4 regions of the Arthrobacter sp. GmRoot5-12 genome follow, and region 4 is predicted to be linked to each of the others. Evidence: predicted binding sites of a transcription regulator. Region 4 holds the regulator's gene; each other region holds the start of a gene.
The links. The regulator HrcA, encoded in region 4, represses chaperone genes, less so after heat shock. The targets are predictions, from matches to a motif close to TTNGCACTCGNNNNNNNCGAGTGCNAA.

Region 1: a site for HrcA is predicted at 5,333-5,359, ahead of groES (co-chaperone GroES). Genes of this name have one in related genera too.
Region 2: a site for HrcA is predicted at 4,651-4,677, ahead of AC6JAM_RS11880 (Hsp20/alpha crystallin family protein). Genes of this name have one in related genera too.
Region 3: a site for HrcA is predicted at 5,635-5,661, ahead of AC6JAM_RS15255 (FmdB family zinc ribbon protein). Genes of this name have one in related genera too.

Annotation. Positions count from the first base shown of each region.
Region 1 covers NZ_AP046056.1:3,263,737-3,271,409, reverse strand. The annotation lists gene AC6JAM_RS15150 (DUF389 domain-containing protein) at 1-917, shown strand, start outside; gene AC6JAM_RS15145 (ATP-dependent DNA ligase) at 941-2,464, opposite strand; gene AC6JAM_RS15140 (dihydrofolate reductase family protein) at 2,521-3,123, shown strand; gene groL (chaperonin GroEL) at 3,192-4,802, opposite strand; gene groES (co-chaperone GroES) at 4,882-5,175, opposite strand; gene AC6JAM_RS15125 (DLW-39 family protein) at 5,428-5,808, opposite strand; gene AC6JAM_RS15120 (THUMP-like domain-containing protein) at 5,861-7,090, shown strand; gene AC6JAM_RS15115 (shikimate 5-dehydrogenase) at 7,095-7,673, opposite strand, start outside.
Region 2 covers NZ_AP046056.1:2,589,338-2,597,010, forward strand. The annotation lists gene AC6JAM_RS11855 (adenylate kinase) at 1-479, shown strand, start outside; gene AC6JAM_RS11860 (NAD-dependent epimerase/dehydratase family protein) at 526-1,404, shown strand; gene AC6JAM_RS11865 (S8 family serine peptidase) at 1,500-3,347, shown strand; gene AC6JAM_RS11870 (phosphatase PAP2 family protein) at 3,444-4,241, shown strand; gene AC6JAM_RS11875 (MerR family transcriptional regulator) at 4,302-4,619, opposite strand; gene AC6JAM_RS11880 (Hsp20/alpha crystallin family protein) at 4,764-5,189, shown strand; gene AC6JAM_RS11885 (J domain-containing protein) at 5,254-5,631, shown strand; gene AC6JAM_RS11890 (hypothetical protein) at 5,673-6,050, shown strand; gene AC6JAM_RS11895 (glycoside hydrolase family 1 protein) at 6,148-7,673, shown strand, end outside.
Region 3 covers NZ_AP046056.1:3,293,265-3,300,937, forward strand. The annotation lists gene guaA (glutamine-hydrolyzing GMP synthase) at 1-10, shown strand, start outside; gene AC6JAM_RS15240 (AAA family ATPase) at 139-4,167, shown strand; gene AC6JAM_RS15245 (hypothetical protein) at 4,103-4,429, shown strand; gene cpaB (Flp pilus assembly protein CpaB) at 4,457-5,200, opposite strand; gene AC6JAM_RS15255 (FmdB family zinc ribbon protein) at 5,313-5,579, opposite strand; gene AC6JAM_RS15260 (5-formyltetrahydrofolate cyclo-ligase) at 5,690-6,310, opposite strand; gene galU (UTP--glucose-1-phosphate uridylyltransferase GalU) at 6,418-7,323, shown strand; gene AC6JAM_RS15270 (GNAT family N-acetyltransferase) at 7,328-7,673, shown strand, end outside.
Region 4 covers NZ_AP046056.1:4,024,572-4,032,244, forward strand. The annotation lists gene lepA (translation elongation factor 4) at 1-1,752, shown strand, start outside; gene hemW (radical SAM family heme chaperone HemW) at 1,778-3,007, shown strand; gene AC6JAM_RS18695 (DUF4870 domain-containing protein) at 3,031-3,441, opposite strand; gene AC6JAM_RS18700 (DUF3097 domain-containing protein) at 3,561-4,412, opposite strand; gene hrcA (heat-inducible transcriptional repressor HrcA) at 4,584-5,597, shown strand; gene dnaJ (molecular chaperone DnaJ) at 5,685-6,812, shown strand; gene AC6JAM_RS18715 (16S rRNA (uracil(1498)-N(3))-methyltransferase) at 6,815-7,594, shown strand; gene AC6JAM_RS18720 (GerMN domain-containing protein) at 7,581-7,673, opposite strand, start outside.

The DNA.
Region 1 (7,673 bases), 760 kb from region 4:
TGAAGACGTGCCGGGACCAGCGGGGCGCGGCAGAGGTTGCGCTGGTTGCGGGTGCGTCGGTGGTCCCGGAAGGCGACGTTATCGAGGTCCTGATCGCCCGGGAGTCAGTGGAGGAACTCCTCGAGAAGCTGGAGATCCTGAAGGTCCAGGACGTTGGATCCATTGCCATGTCCACGCCGGAATTAGTCCTGTCAAAGAAAGCCGACCGGGCGGAACGGGCCGCCCCCGGGGACGGTGCGGACGCAGTGATCTGGGACGACGTGACGCGGCAAACCGGAGAGGACTCCCGCCTGACATGGAACTTCCTCGCCTTCCTGGTGCTCGCAACCCAGCTTGCCGGGATCGGCATCGTGACGGACTCCCCCATCGCGATTGTGGGAGCCATGGCGGTAGGTCCCGAGTTCGGACCGCTGGCCGCCCTCGCCGTCTCGCTTGCCACCCGGCAGTGGAAGCTTGGCCGCCGTGCTGCCATTGCCCTGGGTATCGGGTTCCCCGTGGCCATGCTGCTGGCGGCACTGACGGCGTGGCTGTCGGTGCCCCTCGGTCTCTTCCCGCGGGATGCCCTGGACAAGGGTTCCGCGGTGGAATTCATCTACCATCCGGGCCCGTATTCGCTGATTGTTGCCGTCCTGGCCGGCATCGCGGGAATGCTCTCCATCATCGGCCGGCGCTCCGCGGCCCTGATCGGGGTCTTCATCTCGGTGACCACCGTTCCGGCGGCAGGGTACGTTGCGGTGGCCCTGGTCCTGGGGGAATACCAGAAGGCTGCGGGCTCGGCGCTCCAGTTGCTGCTCAACCTCGTGGGCATCGTGGTGGCCGCCCTCGCGGTACTGCTTTTCTACCGCATGGTTTCCAGGCGCGTGCCGCACGGGGTGGCACGGAACCTGAGGCGCCAGCGGAGCGGGGCCCGCAACTAAGGAGCCTCCGCATTCACGGTGCGCTACGGCCGCAGCAGGGCGCGCAGGGTCTGGATCGTGTCTGCTTCGGCCGCAGCCTTGTCATCCCGGTAGCGCTTGACCCGGGCAAACCTCAGGGCGATGCCGCCGGGATAGCGCGGTGACTGCTGCACGCCGTCGATGGCGATTTCCACCACCGTGACCGGCTCAACCCACACCGTGCCGGCCGTGCGCCGCACCTCAAGCTCCTGGAACCTCTCCGTCTGCCATCGCAGCAGTTCGTCGGTGAGGCCCTTGAAGGTCTTGCCCACCATCACGTAGCCGCCGGGTTCTCCGAACTCCCCAGCGGGGTCAAGGGCGCCCAGGTGCAGGTTGGACAGCATCCCGGTGCGGCGCCCGGACCCCCATTCGCAGGCGAGCACCACCAGGTCGTACGTCAGCACCGGCTTGACCTTCACCCAGTTGGCTCCGCGCCGGCCGGCCGCGTAGGTGGAACCGATCGCCTTCACCACAACGCCTTCATGGCCTGCGGCAAGCGCCTCCTGTGACACCCGTTCCGCAACGGCGGGATCGGCCGTGACCTCCCCCGGTATCCGGTGCTGCGGCGCGATCCGCTCGAGCTCACTGATCCGGGCGGACAGCGGCTCATCAAGCAGGTCCCGCCCATCGATATGCAGCACGTCGAAGAACCAGGGATGCAGCACCGTCTCACGCGCGGCATCCGCACCGAAGCGCGCCATGGTTTCCTGGAACGGCCGCGGGCCGCCTTCCTCGTCCAGGGCCAGGGTTTCACCGTCAAGGATCACGTCCCGCAGCGGCAGCCCGCGAACCAGGTCCACCACCTCGGGGAGCCGGTGGGTGACGTCGGCGAGGTTGCGCGTGTAGATGCTGATGTCGTCGCCGGACCGGTGCACCTGGATGCGGGCGCCGTCGAGCTTGTATTCCACCGAGGCCTCCCCGGTCGCCTCCAGGGCTGCGCTGGGACTGGCCGCGGTGGCCGCCAGCATGGGCTGCACGGGGCGGCCAACCACCAGGCCGACGGCGTCCAGCTCGGCTTCGGTGCCCGTGATGGCCAGCAGGGCTGTTCCGCCCAGGTCGCCCGAAAGCATCGCAGCGCGCCGTACGGCGGCAACGGGCTTCCCGGCAGCGCGGGCAACGGCATCCGTCAGCACTCCCTCCAGGGCTCCTATACGCAGCTCGCCAAGCAGGACACCTGCAATGAAGGCCTGCTCAGAAGCAGTGGCTGCCGCCATCAGCGTCCGGAGGGTGGCCGCGCGCCCCGCGCCCGATCCGGTACCCGCCGTGGCAAGCAGCCGGTCCAGGGCAGCGTCGAGGTCGGCCAGGGTGAGGGTTGGTTCGACGGCGGGTTCCTCCTTGGCCGCCGCCATGGCACTCCATCCGACGCCCACGCGTCCCTGGCGGGGCTTGGCAACCAGCCAGCCCACCGCCGTCGGGATTTCCGCCGGCTCAAGCCGGCCCAGCAGCTGGGCCAGCGCATCCACCTTGGCCAGCCGGGAGCGGGTGGAGGTGACGGCCTCCGCGGTGTTGACGAGCTCAAGGAGCAGCATGGCACCATCCTGCCATGGCACTGGACAGGGCCGGAGCCCCGTTCCAGACTTGGTGGATGGGCAACATCGTCGCGAACCTGTTCATCACCCTGGACGGCGTCTACCAGGCGCCCGGCGGCCGCGAGGAAGACAGCGAAGGCGGGTTCAACCTTGGCGGCTGGCAGGCACCCGTCTCCGACGACGAATCCGGCGCCGCCATTGCGGCTGGAATAGCGCGGATGGATGCCCTGCTCCTTGGCAGGAAGACCTACGACATCTTTGCCGCCTACTGGCCCCAGCAGTCCGGGGACATCGCGGACACGCTCAACCGGATACCCAAGTTTGTGGTGTCAAGCTCCTTGTCCGATCCGGTATGGGCCGGCACCACCGTGCTGCCGGATGCCGCGGCGGCGGGCGGGCTCCGGGACGAGTACCAGCAGGTGCACATGTTCGGCAGTGGCGTCCTCATCCGGTCCCTGCTGGAGGCGCAAGTGCTGGACCGCCTTCATCTCTGGCTGTATCCGGTCACCCTGGGGCAGGGCAAGCGGCTCTTCGACGCCGGGACGGTCCCCTCAACATTCCGCCTCGCCGAGCCGGTACGCAGCTACCCCAAGGGAGCCGTGTCGTTGGTCTACGAGCCTGCGGGCGGAGTCGAAACCGCCGAGATGGCGGCTACGTAGCACCCGGAACACAGAAAACCGGCCCAGCTGGTGCTGGACCGGTTTTCTGTATGTGAAGACGGGCAGGATCAGTGGCTGTGGCCTGCGTGCTCGTCTTCTTCGGCCGGCTTCTCCACGACAAGGGTCTCGGTGGTGAGAACCAGCGCGGCGATGGAGGCCGCGTTGCGGAGGGCTGCACGGGTGACCTTGACGGGGTCGATGACGCCCGCAGCGATCAGGTCCTCGTACTCGCCGGACTTGGCGTTGAACCCGTTGTTGATTTCCAGGTCGGCAACCTTGGAGGTGACCACGTAACCGTCGAAGCCGGCGTTCTGGGCGATCCAGCGCAGGGGCTGGACCAGTGCGCGGCGGACAATGCCGACGGCCGCGGCAGCGTCGCCTTCGAGGGCGTTGACGGCGGCATCCTCATCCAGTGCCTTGAGGGCGTGGATCAGGGCCGAGCCACCGCCGGCCACGATGCCTTCTTCGAGGGCAGCGCGGGTGGAGGACACTGCGTCCTCGATGCGGTGCTTCTTTTCCTTCAGCTCAACCTCGGTTGCGGCACCCACCTTGATGACGCCGATGCCGCCGGCCAGCTTGGCCAGCCGCTCCTGGAGCTTTTCGCGGTCCCAGTCGGAATCGGTGCGGGTAACCTCGGCGCGCAGCTGGGCAACGCGTGCGGCCACGTCCTCGGCCGAGCCTGCGCCGTCGACGATGGTGGTGTTGTCCTTGGTGACGGTGATGCGGCGGGCGGTACCCAGCACCTCCAGGCCAACGGTGTCCAGGCTCAGGCCCAGCTCCGGGGAGACAACCTGCGCACCGGTGAGGGTGGCGATGTCCTGCAGCATGGCCTTGCGGCGGTCGCCGAAGCCGGGAGCCTTGACGGCAACAACGTTCAGGGTGCCGCGGATGCGGTTGACGATGAGCGTGGACAGGGCCTCGCCCTCGACGTCCTCGGCGATGATGAACAGCGGCTTGGAAGCCTGCAGTGCCTTTTCCAGCAGCGGCAGGAATTCCTGGATCGAGGAGATCTTGCCCTGGTTGATCAGGATAAGGGCGTCCTCGAGGACTGCTTCCTGGCGTTCCGCGTCGGTGACGAAGTACGGGGACAGGTAGCCCTTGTCGAACTGCATGCCCTCGGTGAGGACCAGTTCGGTCTGGGTGGTGGAGGACTCTTCGATGGTGATGACGCCATCCTTGCCCACCTTGCCAAAGGCCTCGGCGAGCAGTTCGCCGATTTCGTCGCTCTGGGCCGAGATGGCGGCAACGTTAGCCACCTGGGTGCCTTCGACCGGGCGGGCGTTTTCGAGCAGGCGGGCAGCCACGGCTTCAACCGCAACTTCGATGCCGCGCTTGATCTGGCCGGGAGCGGCGCCGGCAGCAACGTTGCGCAGGCCTTCCTTGACCAGGGCCTGGGCCAGGACCGTGGCGGTGGTGGTGCCGTCGCCGGCAACGTCGTTGGTCTTGGTGGCTACTTCCTTGGCCAGCTGCGCGCCAAGGTTCTCGTAGGGATCGTCAAGTTCCACTTCACGGGCGATGGTGACGCCGTCATTCGTGATGGTGGGGGCGCCCCACTTCTTGTCCAGGACGACGTTGCGGCCGCGGGGGCCGAGCGTCACCTTGACGGTGTTCGCGAGCTTATCGATGCCGGCCTCAAGGGACCGGCGGGCAGCGTCGTTAAACGCAAGCTGCTTTGCCATGGTTTTGTCCTTTCAAAGACAGAAACCCCGCACTGCCGGCCAGCATGAGCATGGCCGGCGGCACGGGGATCCGGAAGAGTTACTTGACGACGACAGCCAGGACGTCGCGGGCGGACAGCACCAGGTACTCGGTGCCGCCGGTCTTGACTTCGGTTCCGCCGTACTTGGAGTAGATGACGACGTCGCCAACGGCAACGTCAACCGGAACCCGCTGGCCGTCTTCGAAGCGGCCGGGGCCTACTGCAACAACTTCGCCTTCCTGCGGCTTCTCTTGGGCGGAGTCCGGGATGACCAGGCCTGAAGCCGTGGTCTGCTCGGCTTCGAGCGGGCGGACAACAATACGATCCTCAAGAGGCTTAATAGAGACCGACACTCGGACCTCTCCTTTTCGTCAGCAAAATTCGTGGACTGGAAAGCTTTCCGCCGTGGCTGGCAAACCGTCGTCGCGGTGCCGGCAGCAGCCTGGCTGGCAGCTCTTCATGTGTTAGCACCCTCCTAGGGAGAGTGCTAATGAAGACTCTATGTAAGGGTTAGCACTCGGTCAAGGTGAGTGCCAACGTTTCGTCATCGGCGTAAGCCTTTCGGGCTCCGGCCGACGGCGGATCCGGCCGGCAAACATGCTTCCCTAACGGCCCAGGTCGTCGAAGTCCACGTCCTCGCCACCGTCGGCCTCGCCGCCTCCCTGCTGACGTTTCCGGTAGAGCACCCAACCGGCCCCGGCTGCGGTGAGTACGGCAACAACGAGGAAGAAAATGCTCCCGGCCCGTGCGCCGTCGTACAACCCGCGGATGTCCCGCGCCTCCTGCGTGTTGTCGTGGATGTCGTTGCCGCCCACCGAATAAACGGTGGCGTTGAACGTGTCCAGCAGGAAAATGATCACCAACAGGGCGATGCACACCACGGCCACCACGGCCGCGGCGATCAGGGCTGGACGGGCAAACCTAGCCACACCGCGGTCCCTGGGTCGATGTTCGCCGGTCTCCCCTGGGGCTGCGCTGTCATCCATGGTTTCAACAGTATCCGCATCCCGGCAGCCGTCCTCCACTAGGCTGGAAACCATGCCCCACGCTCCCCAGGACCAGATCGCACCCCTGTTGACCCCCGAAGGCTGGGAGTTGCTGGCATCGCTGGGCCCCTACCGCGAAGAGGACGCGTTTGAGCTCAATTCGGCGCTCCGGAAAGCCGGCCACCCGGGCGAACTTGTATCCGCCGTCCTGACGCAGTCCAGGCTGCGGACCAGGGCCGAGGCGAAGTTTGGTGAGTTCGCCCGCCAGATGCTTTTCACCCAGGCAGGCCTTGAGCAGGCCACCCGGCTGAACGTCGCCGCACACCACGCGCAGCGGTTCGCCGCAGCCGGGATCCGGCACGTGGCGGACCTGGGCTGCGGTCTTGGTGCCGACGCCATGGCCCTGGCTTCCCTGGACATCACCGTCACCGCCGTGGAGATGGATGAAACCACCGCCGCCTGCGCCACCATGAACCTCATCCCCTTCCCCAATGCCACGGTGGTCCACGCGGACGCGGCATCGGTCCCGCTGGAGGGGATCGACGGCGTCTGGCTGGATCCGGCACGCCGCGTCACTTCCACGTCGGGGACCAAGCGGATCTGGGACCCGGAGGCGTTCTCACCGCCGTTGTCCTTCGTGGAGTCGCTGGCGGCCGGGGGGAAGGCGGTGGGCGTGAAGATGGGCCCCGGCATGCCCCACGAGTCCGTGCCCACGGGATGCGAAGCCCAGTGGGTTTCGGTTGCCGGGGACGTGACCGAGGTGACCCTCTGGTTCAACGCCGTGCGCAGGCCCGGGGTCCGCCGGGCGGCCCTGGTCCTGGGGTCCCAGGGGCCCGCCGAGCTGACCAGCGCAGAGGAATTCGGCGCCGGCCCGGCCGCTCCGGTGGGACCCGTGGAGGGTTACCTGTACGAACCCGACGGCGCCGTGATCCGTGCCGGGCTGGTTGCCGACGTGGCGCTGCAGCTCGGCGGGCACCTGGTGGATGAACACATTGCCTACATCTGTGCCGCGGAACTTCTGGACACCCCGTTCGCCAAGGCTTACAGGGTCCTGGAAGTCATGCCCTACAACGTCAAGGCACTCAAGGCCTGGGTGAAGGAGGAGGGGATCACCGTGCTGGACATCAAGAAGCGCGGCACAGCGGTGACCCCGGAAGAGCTGCGGAAGCAGCTCCTCCCGCAGGGCAAGGGCGCCGCCAAAAAGGGTTCCGCCAGGACGGCCACGCTGGTCCTGACTCGCATCGGCGAGGACCGCGTGGCCATCGTGGTGGAACCGGTGTAAACGCCTACTGGGCGCGCATGAACTCCTCGGCTGCCCGGACCTGTTCCGCGGTGGGGCGCACTCCCGTGTACAGCACAAACTGTTCCAGGGCCTGGATGGTGGCAACCTCCGCACCGGTGATGACGTGCTTGCCTGCCGCGCGGGCGGCCCGGATCAGCGGCGTCTCGGCGGGCAGTGCCACCACGTCGAAGACCTCGCGTGCGGCCTCGATGGCCTCCGCGGGGAAGGACAGGCTGTCCGCTTCGGCGCCGCCCGCCATGCCGATGGGGGTGACGTTGATGATCATGTCCGCCGTCCCGCCGTCGAGCGCTGCACGCCACTGGAAACCGTACTGGCCTGCGAGCGCACGCCCGGCGGCCTCGTTCCGGGCGATGACGGTGACGTCCTTGAAACCGGCGTCCCGGAGCGCGGCGACGGTGGCTTTGGCCATCCCGCCCGCCCCCTGGACCAGCACGGAATAGTCGGTGGGGACCCCGTTGGATGCCAGCAGCTGCTCAATGGCCGTGTAGTCGGTGTTGTACGCCTTGAGGTGGCCGTCGGTGTTCACGATGGTGTTCACGGAGTCGATGGCCTTGGCGGACGG
Region 2 (7,673 bases), 1.4 Mb from region 4:
ACGTCAGCCAACAGACCGACCTGGGGAACCAGGCCGCCCGGTACCTGGATGACGGCCATTTCGTACCGGACCACCTCACCAACGCGCTGGTCAAGAACCGTCTCCTCGAAAGCGACGCGATGCACGGGTTCCTGCTGGACGGCTATCCGCGGACAGCTCAACAGGTACTGGAACTCGACCGCATGCTTGAGGCACAGGGGCATGCGCTGGACGCCGTGATCGAACTGCAGGCGCCCGACGAGGAACTGGAGCAGCGGATGCACCGCCGCGCCCTGGAGCAGGGGCGCACGGATGACACCATCGACGTCTTCAGGCGCCGGCTGGACCTCTACCACCGCCAGACGCATGAAGTAGTCTCGGTGTACGCGGGCCGGGGCATTCTTGTGTCCGTCAACGGCAGCGGGGACCCGGGCGGGATAACTGCACTGGCAATCGCCGCCGTCGAAAAGTTCCTTGCAGCCCCGCAACCCCCGTCCTGACCGAAAACACCGCACGGTGAACGCACTCGAGCAAAAGGAAACAGTGATGAGAATTGCCGTTACAGGCGGAAGCGGAAAACTGGGGCGGCACGTGGTGCGCCGGCTGACAGGCGACGGCCACCAGGTCCTCACCCTGGACCGTGCGGGTGCCCGCAGCCCGGAACTGCTGGTGGTTGACCTGCGCAACTACGGCCAGGTGGTGGACGCGCTGCTGGGCGTTGATGACCGGCATGACGGGTTCGACGCCGTGGTGCACCTGGGTGCCATTCCCGCCCCGGGCATCCTTCCGGACGCAGCCACCTTCGAAAACAACATGCTGTCCACCTACAACGTCTTCCAGGCGGCGCGGCGCGCCGGCATCAAGAAGGTGGTGTACGCCTCCAGCGAGACGGTCCTGGGGCTGCCGTTCGACATCGACCCGCCCTACATCCCGGTGGATGAGGAGTACCCGCCGCGGCCGGAAAGCACCTACTCGCTGGTGAAGACGCTGGAGGAGCAGATGGCTGTGGAGATGACGCGGTGGGACCCCGAACTGAGCATCACCGGCCTGCGGTTCTCCAACGTCATGGACGAGGCCGACTACGCTAAATTCCCCTCCTTCGACGCCGACGCGACGCTGCGGAAGTGGAACCTGTGGGGTTATATCGACGGCAGGGACGGCGCGCAGGCCGTAGTACGTGCGCTGGAGAACGCCAAACCAGGGTTCGAAGCCTTCATCATCGCCAACGCTGACACGGTGATGAGCCGGTCAAGCGCCAGCCTGGCGGAAGAGGTCTTTCCCGGCGTCAAGGTCACCAAGGACCTGGGAGAGCACGAAACGATGCTGTCCATCGACAAGGCGCGGCGCCTGCTCGGTTTCGAACCCGAGCACAGTTGGCGTAACCACGTGGCGGCCGGCTCCAACACGGTGGAAAGCCAGCGATAACCACCGGTCCGCAGGAATCGCCGAGGGTTCGCGAAGGATCATCCAAGGAGCCGGAAGCCGTGTGCTTCCGGCTCCTATCCTTTTGGTATCCCCCCTTGCCCCGCCACCACAAGGACCCCAAAATTCGTACCCGATTCTTCGTGCTGCCGGCCCTCACGGCGCTGCTCTCCGCCGTCGGCCTTTCCACCGTGTCCCTGCCGGCGGCTGCTGCTCCTGCCCCCGCCGCCGCAACCGGCCGTTACATCGTGCAGTACGCCGCCACTGCCGACCTCGCAGCCGAGGTGTCCGGGCTGCGCGGCCAGGGCCTCGCCGTCGGCCGTACCTTCGAGCATGCAGTCCGCGGCGCCGTCGTCACGGCCAACCCCGCGCAGGCGGCAGCCCTTGCCAGGTCCGGGAAGGTGCTGTCCGTGGAGCCCGACGCCCCCGTCAAGGTTTCCGGGACCGAGCAGCCCGCCCCCTGGGGCCTGGACCGCGCAGACCAGCGGACCCTTCCGCTCTCCGGTTCGTACTCGTGGACCGCGGCGGGCGCCGGGGTGACCGCCTACGTGGTGGACACCGGCATCCTGGCATCGCACACCGACTTCGGTGGCCGGGTTGCGGCAGGCTGGACAGCGGTGGCGGACGGCAACGGCACCACCGACTGCAACGGCCACGGCACCCACGTGGCCGGAACCGTGGCCGGAGCCACGTATGGCGTCGCCAAGAGCGCCACGCTGGTGCCCGTGAGGGTGCTCGACTGCAGCGGGTCCGGCTACAACTCGGACGTGGTGGCCGGCCTGGACTGGATCGCCGCCAACCATGCGGCCGGAACCCCCGCCGTGGCAAACCTCAGCCTGGGCGGAGCGGCCAGCAGCACCGTGGACGCCGCCATCCAGGCAGTTCTTGACGACGGCGTCACCACAGTGGTTGCCGCAGGAAACTCCGCCGTGGATGCCTGCACCGCTTCGCCCGCCCGCGTCCCCGGGGCTGTCACGGTGGCAGCCAGCGACTCCGCCGACAAGCAGGCCTCGTTCTCCAACTTCGGGTCCTGCGTGGACCTGTATGCGCCCGGCGTCGGCATCACCTCCGACTACTACACCTCCACCACCGCCACCGCATCCATGTCCGGAACCTCCATGGCCGCGCCGCACACCGCCGGAGCAGCCGCCGTCCTGCTGTCGCAGAACCCTGCCCTGGCACCGGCCGACGTAGCAGCGGCACTGGTAGCCAATTCCACGTCCGGCGTCATCGCCGGCGCCTCCGCGGGAACCCCGAACCGCCTGCTGTACACCGGGGCAACGGCACCTGCACCTGCGCCTGCCCCTGCACCCGCTGTCACGTCTGTTTCACCGGCCGCCAAGGCCACCGCCGTGGCAGCTGGAACGAACGTCACGGCCACCTTCAGCACCGCTGTTCAGGGCGTGAGCGCCGGGACGTTCGTGCTCAGGAATGCAGCCGGCAACAGCATCGCGGCCACCGTCACGTACAACGCCACCACCCTGGCCGCCACCCTTGACCCGGCAGCAAGCCTTGCCCCCGATGCCAGCTACACCGCAATCCTGACAGGAGGAGCCTCGGCCATCCGCGATGCCGCAGGTACCCCGCTGGCGTCCACCAGCTGGACGTTCACCACTGGCCCCGCGCCCACCGTCACCAGCTACTCGCCGGGCAGCAACGCCCTCCTGGTCCGCAGGAGCAGCAGCATCAGCGCCACCTTCAGCGAGGCGGTCCAGGGCGTTAACACCACCACGTTCACCCTGAAGAACCCGGCCACCGGCGCCGTGGTGGCAGCAACGGCCTACCGCAACAGCACCACCAACCAGTGGATCCTTGACCCCCAGGAGACCCTCGCCGCCAAGACGCGGTACACCGTGACCCTCACGGGCGGGACCAGCGGCATCCGGGACGTGGCCGGCAACCCCCTCGCCAGCCGGAGCTGGCAGTTCACCACCGGCTCTTTCTAGCCGCCTGATGGAGTGAATGGGCCGTGGCCGGGATAATCTTCACCCTAGGCATTCATCACGGCACGCATCTTCCGCGGCGTAGGGACGGGCAGCACATTGGCACAGAAATCAGCAGGTTCCGCAGTCTCTGAACGGAAAGCGGGAAGGTGGCACGCCTTCCACGAGAAGTTCGTGGTGGAGGAACGCTACGTGGACCCTGCCGACCGGCGGGGCCTGTACCGCGCGTCGATCATCCTGGCCGTCGTGGGGCTGGCACTCTTCATTGCCACCCTGGTCAGCGTGGTGCAGGCCGACGGCCTTTCCGTTGCCGACACTCCCGTGCATGACTGGCTGCTGACCACCCGTTCAGCGGCCGTCACTGCCATCATGATCTTCCTGGCGGTGATTTTCGGCCCCATCGCTCTGCCCATCATCGTGCTGGTGGTGATCCTTGTCTGGGGATTCGCAGCCAAGCACGCCTGGCGCCCCATCCTGCTCGCCTCCGCGATGCTGACCGGAGTGGTCATCTCGCAGATCATCCTCCACATCGTCCAGCGCTCCCGCCCTCCCGTGGACCAGATGCTGTTCGGCGCGGACCAGACCTTCTCGTTCCCGTCCGGGCACGTCCTGGGGGCCTGCGACTTCCTGCTGGTGGGCGCCTACCTGATTTTCTCCCGGCGCCGGAACCCGCGTGCCGCGGTGTTCGGCTTCATCGGGGCCGGGATCGGCATCATCCTCGCTATCGCCAGCCGGTTGTACCTTGGCTACCACTGGCCCACGGATGCGTTGGCGTCGTTCGCGCTCTCGCTGCTCATCCTCTCCGGGGTCATCGCGCTTGACACGTGGCGGACGGCCAGGATTCCGGGGGAACCGATCACCGGAGAGCTGTCAAGGGCCGAATCCACCGGAGAGTAGGAACTTACCGGGAGCAGTCCAGGAACCGGATCCCGCTTCCTGGGCCGCTTCCTGGCCCACTTATTGCGGCCGCGATTTTGCCCGCTTGAGTGCCCGGTGCAGCTTCACGATGGCTGCCTCCAGCTCCAGTACCTTCGCAACGCCCGCCAGGTTCAACCCCTCCTGCAGGAGTTCGCCGATCCGCAGCAGTACGGCAATATCGTCGTCGCTGTACTGGCGCGTGCCGCCCGCCGTCCGCGAGGGCGTCAACAGTCCCTTGGTTTCGTACAGCCTGATGTTCTGCTGTCCGGTTCCCGTGAGCTCCGCCGCCACCGAGATGGCGTACAGGGCGCGTGAACCGGGGGAGCGGCCAGCCCGACCTGCTTCAGGATCCGCCATTCTTTCTCCCAAAAATCGCTTCCGCTGGTACCTTGCTTCAGTTTTGCACGAGTGCTATAAAAAATCTATATCCACCACCATAGATTAAAGGAGGTGGTGGGTAGCTGCAGATCCAGCACCTGGAAGCTAAAGGAGTGGGAAATGATGTTGATGCGTACGGACCCGTTCCGTGAGCTGGACCGGCTCACGCAGCAGGTCTTTGGAACCTCCGCCCGCCCGGCAGCCATGCCCATGGACGCGTGGCAGGAAGACGGGGAATTCGTGGTGGCGTTCGACCTTCCCGGTGTGAACGTGGATTCCCTGGACCTGAACGTTGAGCGGAACGTCCTGACCGTCCGGGCGGAGCGCAAGGACCCCACGCAGCCCAACGTGGAGCTCGTGGCCTCTGAGCGTCCCCGGGGCGTGTTCAGCCGCCAGTTGATCCTGGGTGACACCCTGGACACCGAGCACATCAAGGCCAGCTATGACCAGGGTGTCCTGACCCTGCGGATTCCGGTTGCCGAGCAGGCCAAGCCGCGCAAGATCGAGATCCAGACCCAGCAGGGCGAGAAGCACCAGATCGGCAGCTAGGACCATGCTTTCGTGCCGGCGCCCCTGACCCTCCGGGCGGGGCGCCGGCGAAACAGGAGGCAGGATGACTGATCTCCCCGACTACTACGCCATCCTGGGCGTAGGCCGGGACGCCGGCCGCCAGGAAATCTCGCATGCCTACCGCGCCCTCATGCGCACCCACCATCCGGATATGGACGGCGGGCGGGCTTACGAAGGCATGGAGACCATGGGGGATACGACGGCGGAGAAGGGCAACACTGCACAGGGGGAGGAACTTCTCCGGATCATGCAGGCGTTTAACGTGCTGCGTGACCCCGGGCGCCGCGCCGACTACGACAGGAAGCTGGCGGCAGCTGCGCCCACCATCATTCCGGTCCGGAGAGTCCGCAGCCGTGGCGGGCAGTCCGGACCTCCCATCCGCGTCACCCCGGTGCGGTGGGAAAGCGGGCCCTGGTCCTGATCCAGGCCCTGGGCCATTGATCCAAGGAGGCGGAAAACTGCATGGGCGACTGGCGGCGCTACGATTCACACCTCATTCCTGCATTCTTCGAACGCTTTGAGCAGCGGTGGGGCGAGGGAACCGCGCCCTTCCTGGACCCGGAGGCGCACGAACAGCCTCTGCCGCGGGCACAGTGGATCAACCCCACCACGGGTGCTGCGCTGGCGGTGGTTCCGGTATGGACCGCCGATGAGAGGCAGCAGCGTTCCTTCGGCGTGTTCTACCTCCCGCCGGGCGGGGACATCTGGGTCCTGCGGCCCGGGTACACCGGCTACCTGGAGCCGTCCGACGACGACACGGAACACCTGGTGACGCTCCGGAATGATGCCTTCCGCAAGGCAGTGGCGCACGCCAAGGAGTTCCTGTTCGGCACCCAGTAGTTGCCGGCGCAGGGAGCGGAGTTGCTGCTCGTCAGCCGACCTCCGCTGTGACATTCTGGGACGTACCCTAACTACCGTGACCAAAGGCTGGACCCCAATGCACATCACCGCCAAGGACCTCGCAGCGCTCATCCCCCCGGGGTTCACGCTTGGCGTCGCAACCGCAGCATTCCAGATCGAAGGGGCGCTGGACGAGGATGGGCGGGGACCGGCGGGCTGGGACAGGTTCGCTGCCCGGCCCGGTGCCATCGTTGAGGACCACAGCCCGGTGGTGGCCACGGACCACTACCACCGGATGCCGCAGGACGTGGCCCTCCTGAAGCAGCTCGGCGTTGACTCCTACCGGTTCTCCTTCTCCTGGCCGCGCATCCAGCCGGGCGGCACCGGCCCGGCCAACCGCGCAGGCATGGCGTTCTATGACCGGCTCCTGGACGAGCTCCTGGCCAACGGAATCTCGCCCATGGCCACCATCTACCATTGGGATACGCCCCTGGAACTGGATGAGGCCGGCGGCTGGATGAACCGGGACACCGCCTACCGGCTGGGGGAGTACGCGGCGCTCGTGGCGGATGCCTTCGGTGACAGGGTGGCCCGGTGGGTCACCATCAACGAGCCGGCAACGGTGAGCGCCAACGGCTACTCGCTGGGGCTGCACTCCCCAGGCAAGGAGCTGGCCCTGGGTGCCTTCCCCACGGTCCACCACCAGCTGCTGGGCCACGGGCTCGCCGTCCAGGCCCTTCGCGCGGCGCGGGTGCCCGGCGAAATCGGCATGACCAACGTCTACTCACCCATGGTGCCCAACTCCATCAACCCGCTGGACAAGATCAGCGCGGGACTTATGGACCTGGGGCAGAACCGGCTCTACGCGGACCCTGTCCTGACGGGCAAGTACCCGGACCTCATCCGCGCGGCCAAGTTCTTCAGCTCCTTCGAACATCCCGAAGAGGACATGGAGATCATTTCCCAGCCCCTCGATTTCTACGGGCTCAACTACTACATGCCCACCAAGGTGGCCGTTGGGCCGGGCAACGGCGCCGTGCCGGCCAGCATGGCCGAGGCCATGGGCAGCGACCTCAGCGCGGCCGGAAACGGCGCTACGCCCTTCCACGTGGAGACGTGGCCGGAAGCGGACGTCACCGCATACGGCTGGCCGGTCAAGCCGGAGTACATGGCCGTGGCCCTGAAGGAGATGGCCGAGCGGTACCCCAACCTGCCGCCCGTGATCATCACCGAGGGCGGAGCCAGCTTCGAGGACATCATTGTCCGGGACAAGTCCACCAACACCAGGTTCATCCCGGACGAGCGGCGGCTGAAGTACATTTCAGACCACCTTGAAACCGCGCTCCGGGCCACGGCGCCCGGTGGGGTGGCCGAATCCGTGGACCTGCGCGGCTACTACGTGTGGTCCTTCCTGGACAACTTCGAGTGGTCCGCCGGCTACAACCAGCCGTTCGGCCTCCTGCACGTGGACTTCGAAACGCTCGACCGCACACCCAAGGCGTCCTACTTCTGGTTCCAGGAGCTCATCGAGGAACGCGACCTGGCTGCCGCGGCCGGGGCGGCCATCGCGCAGGCAGCGGTTCCGGAGCTGTTGGACAGTGAATTGCCCGACGACGGCGCACC
Region 3 (7,673 bases), 730 kb from region 4:
ATGGGAATAGCATCCTAAGTGGCCGGCCTCCGCCAGCGGGGGCCGGCCGCTGCTTTTCCCGGATGAATCCCGGCAATTTCCCGTGCTCCAGTGTTGCGGTCGCTCAAGTCCGGCGCCGAAGCGGCTACTCTCGAATCTATGCCGGTATGGTCCAGGACGTCACGTGCAAGCGCAGAAAAGAAGGCAGAAGTGTCAGTTGGTCAAGGCCACCCGGAAGGCTCGGAAGAGCTTCGCAAATGGCTGTCCGGGCTTAAACCCGTTACCGGCGCGGACACGATGCTGCGCTTCACCAAGACACCCGAAGGCTCCATCGACCTTACGTCGGCACACCCCTCCGGGCTCGCCCAGCTCATGGCCGGGCGCCGCACACGCCTGTCCACCCTGATCCGTGACCGGCAGCAGTATGTGGTGGCGGCCCGCGCTTCGCGCAACATCCGGTCCAAGATCTTCGAGCTCGCCAACGACCGCGGCATCGATGCCGGCTACCTGTCCGCGGGCACTGTGGTATGGACGTCAGCCGTCGGCGGCAAACCCCAGCGGGTGTCCGCTCCGGTCATGCTGACCGCCATCTCCCTCACGGTACGGCCGGGGGAGGACGACTTCGAACTGCAGCTCACCGAGCAGGCGCACATCAACCCGGCCCTGGTGCGGCACCTGAAGAACATCCACGGGATCGTCTTTGACGTCAACGCCGTGACCCGCCTCGCCTACAGCACCGCCCGGTTCGACCCCCAGCCTGTCCTGGACCGGCTGGCCACCCTGATCCGGCCCATCCACGGCGCGGAAACCCAGCACAACCTGCTCGTTTCCACGTTCGCCGACCTCTCCGGCAACCTCGACGATCCCTGGATCAACGACTCCCATCCCCTTGTGTCCGCGCTGGCAACTGCTGCCGGCGGCGAAGTGGTGGACGTGGAGGAACCCGACCCCTCCCGCTTCCCCCACCTGGACAACAGGCACCCCAAGGACGAGCTGCTGCTGCTGGATGCGGACACTGACCAGCAGTACGTCGTGGACGCGGCCCGCGCCGGAGACTCCCTGGTGGTCAGCAGTCCGCCCGGCACCGGGCAGACCCAGACGGCCATCAACACCATCGGTGCCCTGGTGGACGCCGGCAAGACTGTCCTGGTGGTGGGCGACCGCCGCGCCAGCCTCAACGAGGTCTCCGGGCATCTGGAGTCGCTGGGGCTGGAGTCCATCCTGTTCCAGCTCTCCGGAAACGTCACGGCGCAGCAGCTGAAGGGCCAGCTGCTCCGGGCGATCGTGCGCAACGAAAAATCACTGGAACCCCAGCTCGGGAACCTCCACAACACCCTGGTGGAACACCGGCACGCCCTCATGGACCACGTGGCGTCGCTCCACAACGTTCGCGAGCGTTGGGGCTGCTCGCCCTACCAGGCCATGCAGTCACTCGCGGAGCTCACCTCCATCCACCCCGCGCCCGCCACCACCGTCCGGCTCAAGCGCAGCGTCCTGGACAGTATCCGGGACCGTGAGGAGCTGGCCGGCAGGCTCAGGCGCGCCGCGGAACTGGGCAGCTTCAGTAAGGCGGCCACCACCAGCCCCTGGCACGGGGCCCGGCTGCTGACCCGCAAGGAGACGGAGGAAGCCCAGGACCTGGTCCGCTCCGTCGCCAAGAGCCTTCCCCTCCTCCGCGACCGCATGGACGCCGTTGCGGAGCACGCCGAAATCCGCCCGGGCGAATCATTCGCCGAGTGGGGCGAGCAGCTGGAACTGCTGGTCGCCGTCCGCGGAAGCCTGGACAAGTTCACCCCGGACATCTTTGACCGGCCCGTGACGGACCTAATTTCCGCCACCGCGCCGTCCGCCTGGCGGCGTGAGCGCGGCATCGAGCTGACTGCCATGCAGCGCTCAAGGCTGCGCCGGGTCGCCAAGGAATACGTGCGCCCGGGCGTCCACATCGCAGACCTGCACTCATCCCTGGTGCTGGTGCAGGAGCAGCGCGCCCTGTGGGCGGGCTACGCCACCACGCAGCGGCACCCCGCCGTACCTTCCGGCCTGGCCGAAATGATTGCCATGTACCGGTCCCTGGACGGCGAACTGGCACAGCTGGGTGAGGCGCTGCGGCACACGGAAGGCGGCGGCTCGCTGTCCACCGTTCCCTACGCGCGGCTGATGGAACGCCTGGAGCGCCTGGTGGCGGACACCGACACGCTTAAGACCCTGCCCGAGCGCACCCTCCTGGTCGAGAACATGCGCGAACACGGCCTGGGCGAGCTCCTGGCCGACCTCGCCGAGCGGGAAGTCCCGGAGGGATCCGTTGCCGCCGAGCTGGAGCTGGCCTGGTGGCAGTCCGCGCTTGAGGCAATGATCAGCGGTGACGACTACCTGGCCATGTCCGACGGCGACGCGCTGCGCCAGCTTGAGGCAGAGTACCGGCTGGCGGACAACGCCCACGTTGCCAGCGGCGCCGCCCGACTGCGGTGGGACCTGGCGGAACGGTGGCGCACAGCCATCGCTGCCCAGCCCCGCCAGGCCGACCTGCTGCGGAGCCTGCTCAAGGACGGCCGGGTCTCCCTGCCGGCCCTTACCGCACAGGCTCCGGACCTGATCGGCACCCTGGTTCCCGTCTGGTCTGTCAGCCCGTACCTGATGACGGGCCTGCTTCCGGCGGAACAGCACTTCGACGCCGTCGTGATCCTCGATGCGGAAGCCACCTCGCTTCAGGCTGTCCTGCCGGCAATCGCCCGTGCACGGCAGGTGATTGCCTTTGGCGACTCGCGCATTGCCACGCCGCGGACCTTCACCGTCGGGGTGGAACGGCTGGCGCCCGGCGAGTCGGCCCACCACCGGGTGGAAAGTGCCTTCACGGCATTGTCTGCCGTGCTTCCGGTGTGGCGGCTCAACGTGGTGTACCGGGCGGTGGACGAGGACCTGGTCCTTCAGCTGAGCAAGAACTTTTACGACGGCGGCCTGCGCCGGCTGCCGGAAGGCCAGTCGGCCACGGGGCTGGACCGGTCGCTGCTGGTGGAATACCTGCCGGACGGCACGGGCCTGCCCAGTGCCGGCGACGAAGGCGTGGAGTCTGTGGTGGCCGAGGTCAACCGCGTGGTGGAGCTCGTCTTCGAACACGCCCGCCTGCGCCCGCGAACGTCACTGGCAGTGGTTACCGCAAGCCTGCGGCACGCCGCCAGGATTGGTGAATCCATCAGGCTCCAGCTGTCCAACCAGCCGGGCCTGGCCGGCTTCTTCGGCGCCGGGCCGGAATCTTTCCGGGTAGTTGACCTTGAACGCGCCCAGGGCCTGGTCCGCGACCACGTCATTTTCTCGCCCGGATTCGGGCGGACCCCGCACGGCCGCGCCCTGCACAACTTCGGGCCGCTCTCCGCGGAGGGCGGCCGGGAGAAGTTTGCCCTGGCCATGACCCGGGCGCGCCGTTCCATGCACGTGCTCACCTGCTTCCGGCCGGAGGACCTGGACCACACCAGGCTCACCCACGGGGCGGTGGATCTTTATACGCTGCTGGACCGGGAAATTTCCGGCAACACCGATCTCGGGACTCCCGCGTCCCGTGCCGCGGCCAGCGAGCAGGCACTGGGAGCGGACCCGCTGGTAGCGGACCTGGGGGACCGGTTGCGGGCCCGTGGCGCCAGGGTCTGGCACCAGTACGACGGCGCCATCGACGTGGTTGCCGCGGCGGATCCCCTGAACACCATGGGCCAGGACGACCCCGACCTCCCGCGGCCCGTGGCCATCGAATCCGACGGCACGGCCCAGTACCGCACCATGAGCGTGCGTGAGCGCAGCAGGCTGCGGCCGCAACTGCTGGAACGCCTGGGATGGCGGTACATGCCCCTGTGGACCATCGAGGTCTTCACGGACCCCTCGTCCTGCGCGGACCGCATCGCCGGTTACCTGGGACTTGAGAAGATGGTGCTTCCGGGCCGGACCGCGTCCAGCACAGGATTCCTGGACGATGACTTCAACCACGCACTTCACGGAATTGATGGGGCGCCTGCTGCCGGTGTTTCCTACCTGCCTTCCGAGGCTGTCAGCCAAGGGCCGGCGCGCCCAGGGGACAAGGGAAGCGGGTGCCACGACGAGAGAAGACCGGCCTGGGAAAGACAGGCCCGAGGAAGACATGCGCCAGAACGAGAACAACACCCGGAACACGAACGACCTGAACAGGAACGACGACCTGGATAAGAACGGCGGCTCGAACAGGAACGACGACCTGGACAAGAACGGCGGCGCGAACAGGAGCGGGGCCGCAGCCGGAACTGACCGCGGTGCCGCTCCCGCGGATTCCGCAGCGCCGGTGCCTTCTCCGGGGGCGCGGCCGGCAGCGGGGGGCACCGACGAGATCCTCCCGAGCAAGGCGGCGGAAGACGACGCCCGCAGCTGGGGTGACCGGGAGGACGATCACGATACCTGGTTGAAGGAACAGAAACCGCCGCACTGGGGCTGACCAACATCATCCGGGCCACGCTTGAGGTCAGGGCGGCCCGACCAGGACGAAGAACAGCCTGCCCTGGGTGGAGGCGCCGGCCAGGCGCAGTGATTGTTCGGCGGTGGCTGCCACCACGATCAGTCCATCGGTCTCGGTGGTGCCGAGCCATTGACCCCCTTGGCCGCCGTTGTTCGAGGTCCACAGCACCGGGACGGCAGACGCCAGGACCTCAGAGGGACCCTTCTGGTCGAACCCGTTGGCTGATGTCAGCACAATGTTGACCAGCTGGCCGGGGGAGACCAGCTGGATGGATGAGGCATCCGCCATCCGCAGGGGAACCGCGGCCGAACCGGGGGGCGTCCCTGCCAGGAGCCCGGGGCCCAGCAGCTGGGCGTCGGTGAGGAGCTGGCCCTTCCGCAGCGGCGCTGCGAGCTGCTTGCCTGCGGTTGCGGATCCATCCCGGAGGAAGCCGTCGGTCACCATCCCGGGCGGCACCTGGACCTGGGCCAGGTCTGCTGCCGTTACCGTTGTTCCCGCGGGCAGGTCCCGGGCAGCGGACAGCGCCGTGACGGTGGTGAGCGGGGCGGGAGTGAGTTGCTGGACAGCGATTGCTGCAGCTGCGCACAAGAGCAGGGCCGCTACGAGGCGTCGGTTGCGGCTTAGCCAGCCGGCAAACCGCGAGTGCAGGGGACGCCGTCCGGGGCGGCGGGGGATGTTACGGGCACCTGCAGCATGGACATGGCCGGGGAACCGGAGACCGTCGCGGCGACGTCGGAAGAGTACTGGCATGCGCCCACGCTAGGTGACGCCAAAGCGGCACGGGAGCCCGGACGGCGGCTATGTGGACAAAGGCGGCCGGACGCAGGGAGCGTCCGGCCGCCGTCGTAAAGTCCTGGGCTGCTTAGCTGGCGGCAGCTGCTGCCGGCGCCGACGCGGCGGGGGTGGCAGCGGGCGTCGCTGCGGGTGCGGGGGAGACGGAGCTGCCCTTGGAATCGCGGGAATCCGTGCGGTAGAAACCCGAGCCCTTGAAGACGACACCGACGCTGTTGAACTTCTTGCGCAACGTGCCCTCGCATTCCGGGCAGGACGTCAGGCTGCTGTCCGAGAACGACTGGACAATGTCGAAGGCGTGGCCGCAATCCTTGCAGGCGTAAGCATATGTTGGCACTGGTGCTCCTCCTCTTGGGCAAACGAGAGGTCCCGTGCTGCCACCGGGTAAACCGTTAGCAGTCGCAGGGCCTGAGTGCTAATTCTATCACTGTGCCCGAATGGACGGGCTCAGGCGTTGCCCGCCAATGGCCGGTATCCGGACGGGGCCAGGACGGCCGGGACCGGTCGGTCGAACTTCTCGGCCGGTATCCGGCCGGCGGGCAGCAATTCGTCATCGTAGATAACAGCGGCCAGGGGAATTTCCTTCCCTGCCGTAGCCAGGTGCCCCAGGAATTTGTCGTAGTAGCCTCCGCCCTGCCCGATCCTGTTGCCGGCGAGGTCCACTGCGGTGGCCGGAATAAAGAGCACCGCTGCGCCACCGGCCGTTTCCGGCCCGTGACGGTGCCCCGTGGGCTCCAGGATTGGTGCATATTTGCTGCGCTCGAAGCTGATCTCCGGCGTCCAGAACACCCAGCTCAATTCCCGGCCTTCCTCGCACACCGGAAGCAGTACCTGATGGCCGCTGCGATGCAGGGCGTTGATCAGGGGCAGGGTGGGCGGTTCGTGTCCCACGCCAAGGTATACGCAGGCTATCGAGGCGTGCTTCCCTGTGACCGTCCCCGCCCATGCTTCCCCATGGACGGCCAGGGCCGCGCCGGCAGCTTCGAGCTGCGCCGGCGTCAGCGCTGCCCGCCGCCGGCGGTGGGCGGCCCTGATGCCGTCCTTGACTGCGTTGGTCTCCTGCAGCATGGTGTCCTTCCTGCAATGCCCCGTATTGGGAGGTTCTTCCCGCACCGGCACGGGCTTGCCGCTCCGGTGGTTACTGAAATGCTTGACGCTGACGTTAGATTAGACCGGTGAACACCAGTAACCCCAGAGTCCGCAAAGCCGTCATTCCCGCCGCGGGCCTGGGCACCAGGTTCCTGCCAGCCACCAAGGCGATGCCCAAGGAAATGCTCCCCGTCGTGGACAAGCCTGCCATCCAGTATGTGGTGGAGGAAGCCGTCCACGTGGGCCTCCACGACATCCTGATGATTACGGGCCGCAACAAGCGGGCCCTGGAAGACCACTTCGACCGCGTGCCGTCCCTTGAGTCAACGCTCGAGGACAAAGGGGACACGGAGAAGCTGGCGTCCATCCAGGCGGCCAGCCAGTTGGGTGACATCCACTACGTCCGGCAGGGCGACCCCCACGGCCTGGGCCATGCGGTGCTCCGCGCAAAACAGCACGTGGGTGACGAAGCCTTCGCTGTCCTGCTGGGAGATGACCTGATTGACGCCCGCGACGAACTGCTCAGCACGATGATTGACGTTCAGGCCAAAACCGGTGGGTCCGTCGTCGCCCTGATTGAAGTGGAGCCGTCGGAGATCAGCGCCTACGGCTGTGCGGACATCCAGGACATCGACGGCGAAGACTACGTCCGCGTCAACCGGCTGGTGGAAAAGCCGTCACCCGAGGAAGCGCCCTCCAACCTGGCCCTGATCGGGCGTTATGTCCTGCACCCCGCCGTGTTCGGCGTCCTTGAACACACCGAACCGGGCCGGGGCGGGGAAATCCAGTTGACGGATGCCCTCCAGGAACTTGCCTCCGGTGATGGTGAAGGGCACGGGGTGTACGGGGTCGTGTTCCGGGGCCGGCGCTACGACACCGGCGACAAACTCAGCTACCTCAAGGCCTGCATCCAGCTCGCCATCGACAGCGACGACCTGGGCCCGGGCCTGCGGGAATGGCTGCCAGGTTTCACCTCGGACCTTTCCCGCTAGCGCCATGCGCAGTGGTCCCATCTGGCCGGTCACCCTGGAGTGCGGCGACTTGGTCCTGCGGCCCATCCGGTACCGCGACAAGAATGAATGGATGGAGGTGCGCTCGCGTAACAGTGAGTGGCTGCAGCCGTGGGAGGCCTCCAATCCGGATCCGGGCGGTGGGCTGCCCGATTACCGGCACATGGTCCGGTCGCTCAAAGTGCAGGCCGCGCAGGCCACGGCTTTGCCCTTCCTTATTACCGAGTGGAGGCCGGGCCTCAGCAGCCCCGCCATCGTGGGCCAGTTGACCGTGTCGTCAATCGTGTGGGGTTCGGCCATGATGGCAACCCTTGGCTACTGGGTTGACCAGG
Region 4 (7,673 bases):
GCTGACCGCATGCTGCAGTCCACCGGTGTGGTCCAGGCGCGTGACATGAAGGCCCAGTACCTGGACCGGATGGACATCGAGCGGGAACGTGGCATCACCATCAAGTCCCAGGCCGTCCGCATGCCCTGGGAGGTGGACGGCGTCAGCTACGCGCTGAACATGATCGACACGCCCGGCCACGTGGACTTCACCTACGAGGTATCCCGGTCACTCGCGGCCTGCGAAGGCGCCATCCTGCTGGTGGACGCGGCGCAGGGCATTGAGGCCCAGACGCTGGCCAACCTGTACCTGGCCATGGAGAACAACCTCACCATCATCCCGGTGCTGAACAAGATCGACCTTCCGGCGGCGCAGCCTGAAAAGTACGCCGCCGAGCTGGCCAGCCTCATCGGCGGCGATCCCGAGGACGTCCTGCGCGTATCCGGCAAGACCGGCGTCGGCGTCGAGGCCCTCCTGGACAAGATCGTCCGCGACCTGCCGGCGCCGAAGGGCAACCCCGATGCCCCGGCCCGTGCCATGATCTTCGACTCGGTCTACGACACCTACCGCGGCGTGGTCACCTACGTGCGTGTGATGGATGGCATGCTCCATCCGCGTGAGCGCATCCAGATGATGTCCACCAGGGCCTCGCACGAGCTTCTGGAAATCGGTGTCAGCTCCCCGGAACCCACACCGTCCAAGGGGCTCGGCGTCGGTGAAGTGGGCTACCTGATCACCGGCGTGAAGGACGTCCGGCAGTCGAAGGTGGGCGATACCGTCACCAACCTGGCCAAGCCGGCGGCGGAGTCCCTCCCCGGCTACGCCGATGCCAAGCCCATGGTGTTCTCCGGCCTGTATCCGCTGGACGGCGCCGACTATCCGGTACTCCGCGACGCCCTCGAAAAGCTCATGCTCAACGACGCCGCGCTGGTTTACGAACCGGAAACCTCGGCTGCCCTCGGCTTCGGGTTCCGCGTGGGCTTCCTGGGTCTCCTGCACCTCGAGATCACCCGCGAACGCCTGGAGCGCGAATACAACCTCGACCTCATCTCCACCGCACCGAACGTGGAATACGAGGTGACCCTGGAGGACAAGAAGGTGGTCCGGGTGACCAACCCCAGCGAGTACCCCACCGGGAAGATCGCCGAGGTACGCGAGCCCATGGTCTCCGCCACCATCCTGGCCCCCAACGAATTTGTCGGCGCCATCATGGAACTGTGCCAGTCCCGCCGCGGCGTCATGGGCGGCATGGACTACCTTTCCGAGGACCGGGTGGAAATCCGCTACCGCCTGCCGTTGGCGGAAATCGTCTTCGACTTCTTCGACATCCTGAAATCCAAGACCCGGGGCTACGGCTCGCTGGACTGGAAGGCCGACGGCGAGCAGGCCGCCGACCTGGTGAAGGTGGACATCATGCTCCAGGGCGAACAGGTGGACGCGTTCAGCGCCATCACGCACCGGGACAAGGCGTACGCCTACGGCGTGATGATGACCGGCAAGCTGCGCGAACTGATTCCCCGCCAGCAGTTCGAAGTGCCCATCCAGGCCGCGATCGGTTCCAGGATCATCGCCCGCGAAAGCATCCGCGCCATCCGCAAGGACGTGCTGGCCAAGTGCTACGGCGGTGACATCTCGCGGAAGCGCAAGCTGCTGGAGAAGCAAAAAGAAGGCAAGAAGCGCATGAAGATGGTGGGCACAGTGGAGGTGCCGCAGGAAGCGTTCATCGCCGCCCTGACCACCGACGAATCGAAGGACAAGGCCAAGAAGAAGTGACCACCGCACAGCGGGGGACCCGCTGATGCCCAGCGTTCTTCCCCTCGGCGACCCGGCGCCGTCGGACGGTCTGCTGCCTGCCCAGGCAGCGGACGGTGCGGCGGCCCGGGCTTTCGGGTTGTACGTCCACATCCCGTTCTGCGCTGTGCGCTGCGGCTACTGCGACTTCAACACCTACACCGCCACGGAACTTGGCGGCGGAGCGTCCCAGGACGCATACGCCCAGACCGCCGTGTCCGAGGTGTCGCTGGCGGCTGCTGTGCTGTCACGTTCAGGGCTGCCGGACCGGAAGCTCAGCACCGTCTTCTTTGGCGGCGGCACGCCCACGCTGCTGCCGGCCGATGACCTCGCCCTGATCCTCCGGGCCGCCATCGACCAATGGGGCATTGACGACGGCGCCGAGGTCACCACCGAAGCCAACCCCGATTCCGTCACGCCGGAGTCCCTTGCCGTCCTCAAGGACGCCGGGTTCACCAGGGTGTCCTTTGGGATGCAGTCCGCGGTTCCGCACGTGCTCAAGGTGCTGGACCGGACCCATACGCCCAGCCGGGTGCCGCAGGTGGTGCAGTGGGCGCGCGAGGCAGGACTGGCTGTCAGCCTGGACCTGATTTACGGGACGCCGGGGGAGTCGCTGGCCGACTGGCGGCACTCCCTCGAAACGGCGCTTTCCTACGGGCCGGACCACATCAGCGCCTACGCGCTGATCGTTGAGGAGGGCACCAAGCTGGCCGCGCAGATGCGCCGCGGCGAAGTCCCGGGAATCGACGACGACGACCACGCCGACAAGTACGAGCTCGCCGACCAGCTGATCACCGAAGCCGGACTTGGCTGGTACGAGGTCAGCAACTGGGCGCGGACTCCGGAGCAGGCCTGCCGCCACAACCTCGCATACTGGCGGGGTGACGACTGGTGGGGCATCGGCCCGGGCGCGCACTCACACATGGGCGGGGTCCGCTGGTGGAACGTCAAGCACCCGTCCGCTTACGCGAACCGGCTGTCGCAGGGGCTTTCGCCCGCCGCCGGCAGGGAAACCCTGGACGCGGAAACAAGGAACCTGGAGCGGGTCATGCTGGAGGCCCGCCTCCAGTCGGGACTGGATGTCTCAACGCTGAGTGCCGGGGGACGCCACGAGGTGGCCGGACTGATCGCAGCCGGCCTGGTTGATCCTGCTGCCGCATTCCGCGGACGCCTGGTCCTGACCCTCAAGGGCAGGCTCTTGGCAGACGCAGTAGTCCGCCGCATCCTGCCGGACTAGAGCCGGCCCGCGGGCAGTTGCCCTTACTTGATCCAGCGCAGGTTGTACTGGTAGCGGTGCGGCTGGCCCCGGTTGACGTGGATCCCTGCCGCGACGGAGAAGCACGTGAGCGCCACCCAGATCAGCGTGGCAATGACCGCGAAGATGTTCCCGACGTAGGGGACGAACACCAGGATGTTGGCCAGCACCGCGGCGATGGTGGGCGGCAGGCTGAAGTTCAGCGCTTCCTTGGATTCCTGGGCGGTAAATGGCCCGCGGTCACGGAAGATCAAGTAGATCAGCAGCGAGGGGACGCACCCCAGGATCCCGCCGAAGTGCGCCAGCGTCGCCCACTGGCGGTCTTCGCTGGCCGTAAGCGGCAGGGCGTTGGCGGGGACGCCATGGTACTCGGAACGGCCCTGGCCGTCCCTGTGATCACGTGCGTTTTCTGCCACAGTCTGTTCCTTCGAAGGTGCAAGTGGTGCTGACTACAATTCCGGCGCGGTGCGCAGTGCCTCAGGAAACAAGGAACCGCACTACCAAGAATACTGGTTCCCGGGACGCCGTCCGCCCTTCACGGCACGGTCAGGAAATCGATGACTTCCTCGACCCTGCCCAGCAGCGACGCTTCGAGGTCCGCGTACGTGCGCACGGCGCCCAGCAGCTTCTGCCATCCCAGGCCGACATCTTCCTTGGTGGCGTGGGGCCAGCCGAAGGCTTTCAGGATCCCCGTCTTCCAGTCCTGCCCGCGGGGCACGGCCGGCCATTTGTCGATGCCAAGGACAGCGGGCCGGATCGCCTGCCAGACGTCCACGTAGGGGTGACCGACGATCAGGACGTTGCCTGCGGCGCCCGGGGAGGCCATGACGGCATCCGCGATGCGGGACTCCTTGGAGTCAGGAACCAGGTGGTCCACCAGGACGCCAAGACGGCGGCCAGGCCCCGGCCTGAAGTCCGCGACGGCTGCGGCAAGGTCGTCAATGCCGTGCAGGGGCTCGACGACGATGCCCTCCACCCGGAGGTCGTCTCCCCAGACCTTCTCCACCAGTTCGGCGTCGTGCTTGCCTTCCACCCAGATCCGGCTGGCCTTGGCCACCTGGGCGCGTTGTCCGGCGACCCGAACGGACCCCGAGGCCGTCCTGCCCGCCGCGGGACCGGCAGCGGCCGGCCGGGGGGCGGGTGGCATCAGCCGGATCGGCCGGCCCTCCAGGAGGAAGCCGAACCCAAGGCGGAAGGTACGCGATTTTCCCCTGCGGTCCTCCAGCGCCACCACATGCATGCCGCCGGATTTCTCCACCCGGGTCACGGCACCCACCCAGCCTGACTGCACTTCCTCGAGCACCATGCCGCGCTCCACGGGGACCTCAGGCAGTTCCGTCCGTGCGGGAGCGGATATGCCGCGTGGGCCCCAGTTCCGGTAATCCATGGATTTGATCCGCCTAGCGCTAGTGTTCAACTCCGCAATTTCGCCCGGAGCGGTACCAATGCTAACAACGGGCCGAGGCATAATAGACTGTTAGCACTTAGGCATGTCGAGTGCTAACCCTGGGTTGCATCGGGAGGGGCATGCGCCCCGAACCATGGATGGAGGTGGAGAGTGAGCGAGCCACGCAAGCTGGAAGTACTGCGGGCCATCGTGGAGGACTACGTCCACTCCCGCGAGCCGGTTGGGTCCAAGGCCCTGGTGGAGCGGCATCATCTTGGTGTTTCCAGCGCCACCATCCGCAATGACATGGCCGCACTGGAGGACGAGGGGCTGATCACCGCCCCGCACACCAGTGCCGGCCGGATTCCCACGGACAAGGGCTACCGGCTCTTTGTGGACCAAATCTCGGCTGTCAAGCCGCTCTCGGCCGCCGAACGCCGCGCCATCCAGTCCCTGCTCGAAGGCGCGGACGACCTCGACGACGTGCTGGAGAGGACCGTCCGGCTGCTGTCGCAGCTGACCAACCAGGTTGCCGTGGTGCAGTATCCGCACCTGAGCAGGGCACTGGTCCGGCACATCGAATTCGTCCTGCTCGCCCCGCGCAAGGTCCTCGTCGTCCTGATCGCCAACAGCGGCAAGGTGGAGCAGCGGGTGATCGACGTCGGGCAGGACCTTGGCGACGACGCACTGGCTGAACTGCGCACCCGGTTCCTCGGTGCACTGGGCGGAACACCGCTGCGCCAACTGGCCCAGGCGCTGCCCGCCGTCGTCGCCGCCACCCCGCACCCGCAGCGGCAGGCGGCACACGCATTGGCGCTCGGGCTGGAGGGCCTGGCGCAAAACAGCCGGGAGGACCGGATGGTCATGGCCGGCACCGCCAATCTGGCCAGGTCCAACGTCGACTTCCCCCTCAGCATCGGCCCGGTGCTCGAGGCGCTGGAGGAACAGGTGGTGATGCTGCGGCTGTTGAGCGAAATGGCCCAGGACCACCGCGGCGTCGCTGTCAGCATCGGACGGGAGAACCCGTACGACGGCCTTGCCGAGGCCTCCGTGGTGGCCACTGCCTACGGTCCGGACAGCTCGGCGAAAGTAGGCATCCTCGGGCCCACCCGGATGGATTACCCCACCACCATGGCCGCCGTCAGGGCAGTGGCGCGCTACCTTTCCAGGATTTTGGGGCCCTGACTCTTGGCCGCCGGAGCGCGCTTCGGCCGGAAAGCAAGAGCTGGGCCGCCCAACTGAACGCAGTACAACAAGGAAGAGATACGAACTTTGAGCAGCCACTATGACGTCCTTGGAGTCTCACCCGAAGCGACGGGTGAAGAAATCAAAAAGGCCTACCGCAAGCTGGCCCGCACCCTACACCCGGACGTAAACCCCGGTGCGGACGCATCGGAACGGTTCAAGGCAGTAACTCACGCCTACGAGGTGCTTTCGGACCCCCAGAAGCGCCGGATCTACGACACCACCGGCAATGAGAACGGCACCGACAACGGTTTCGGCGGCGCAGGCTACGCGGGCCAGGGCTTCGCGTTCCAGGACATTTTCGACACCTTCTTCGGCGCCGGCGGCACGTCCGGTCCCGCTTCCCGTGTCCGCCGCGGCCAGGATGCCCTGATCAGCGTACGGATCGACCTCCGCGACGCCGTATTCGGCGTGAACAAGAAACTCGAAGTGGACACCGCCGTGGTCTGCCCCACCTGTGACGGATCCTGTTGCCGCCCCGGCACCCATCCGGAACGCTGCGACATCTGCGGCGGCAGCGGACAGGTCCAGCGGGCCGTCCGCTCCATCCTCGGCCAGGTCATGACGGCCGCCCCCTGCGGCACCTGCGAAGGCTTCGGCACCGTCATCAAGGATCCCTGCAACGAGTGCAGCGGCCAGGGCCGTATCCGCAGCCGCCGGTCGCTGACCATCAAGGTCCCTGCCGGTGTGGCCACCGGAACCCGGATCCAGCTCTCCGGCCAGGGCGAGGCCGGCCCCGCGGGCGGTCCGGCCGGCGACCTGTACGTGGAGATCCGCGTCAACAATGACGCCACCTACGTGCGGGAGGGCGACGACCTGCACGCCACCCTGCACATCCCCATGACGGCAGCCGCCCTGGGCACGGATGTCAGCCTGGAAACCTTCGACGGCACGCAGGAGATCGACGTCAAGCCCGGTACCCAGTCGGGGGAGATCATCACCCTGCGCGGCCTCGGCGTCACCCACCTGAGGGGCTACGGCCGCGGCGACCTGAAGGTCCACCTCCAGGTGGACACCCCGGCCAAGCTCGACCCCGCGCAGGAGGACCTCCTGCGCCAACTGGCCAAGCTCCGTGGTGAACAGATCACCGAGGGCAAGCTCGCTGCCAGCGGCGGCATGTTCGCCAAGCTCCGGGACCGGCTCGGTAACCTGTAGCGGTGAGCAACCCCGTCTTCTTCACGCCCCCCGGTTCGCTGGCCGGTATGGCGGCCGGCCAACTCTTTGTCCTCGACGGGGCGGAGGCGCGGCATGCCGTCACCGTCAAACGGCTGTCTCCCGGCGAAGCGGTGGACATCGTCGACGGCGCCGGCACCCGGATGACCGGGAAGGTGGTGTCCGCCGCTCCCTCCGCACTCGAGGTGGAATGCGGGACGCTGACCGTCGAAGACAGGCCGGACGTCCGGCTGGTGCTGGTCCAGGCCCTCGCCAAGGGGGACCGCGACGAGCTGGCCATCGAGACGGCCACGGAACTGGGCATCGACGCCGTCATACCCTGGCAGTCCGAACGGTCAATCGTCCGCTGGAAGGGCGACCGCGCGGCCCGGGCCCATGCCAAATGGGAATCCTCAGTGGCCGCGGCCGCCAAGCAGGCACGGCGCGCCTGGATCCCCGAAGTGCGGTCCGCCGTCGACACTGCCGGGCTTTCCGCTGCCGTGGAAGCTGCCGACCTCGCTGTCATCCTGCATGAGGACGCCGTTCGGCCGCTGCGCACCGTCCTTGAAACATGGCAAGGGAAAGCAGGCTCCGGACCCCGGGAAATCCTGCTCATCGTCGGTCCGGAGGGCGGCATCAGCCAGCGGGAGGTAACGAAACTCTGCGATAAGGGCGCCGTGACCGCCCTCCTGGGGCACCATGTCCTGCGGTCCTCCACGGCCGGCCCGGCCGCCGTCGTGCTTGCCAGCGACGTCCTTGGCCGGTGGACGGCTACCGGACCTTAAAGGACCTCGTGTCCTCGTTCCGGTCCGGTTCCCCGCCGGAGCCGGCCTGGGCCACCCGCAGCATGTAATCGCCCGGCGG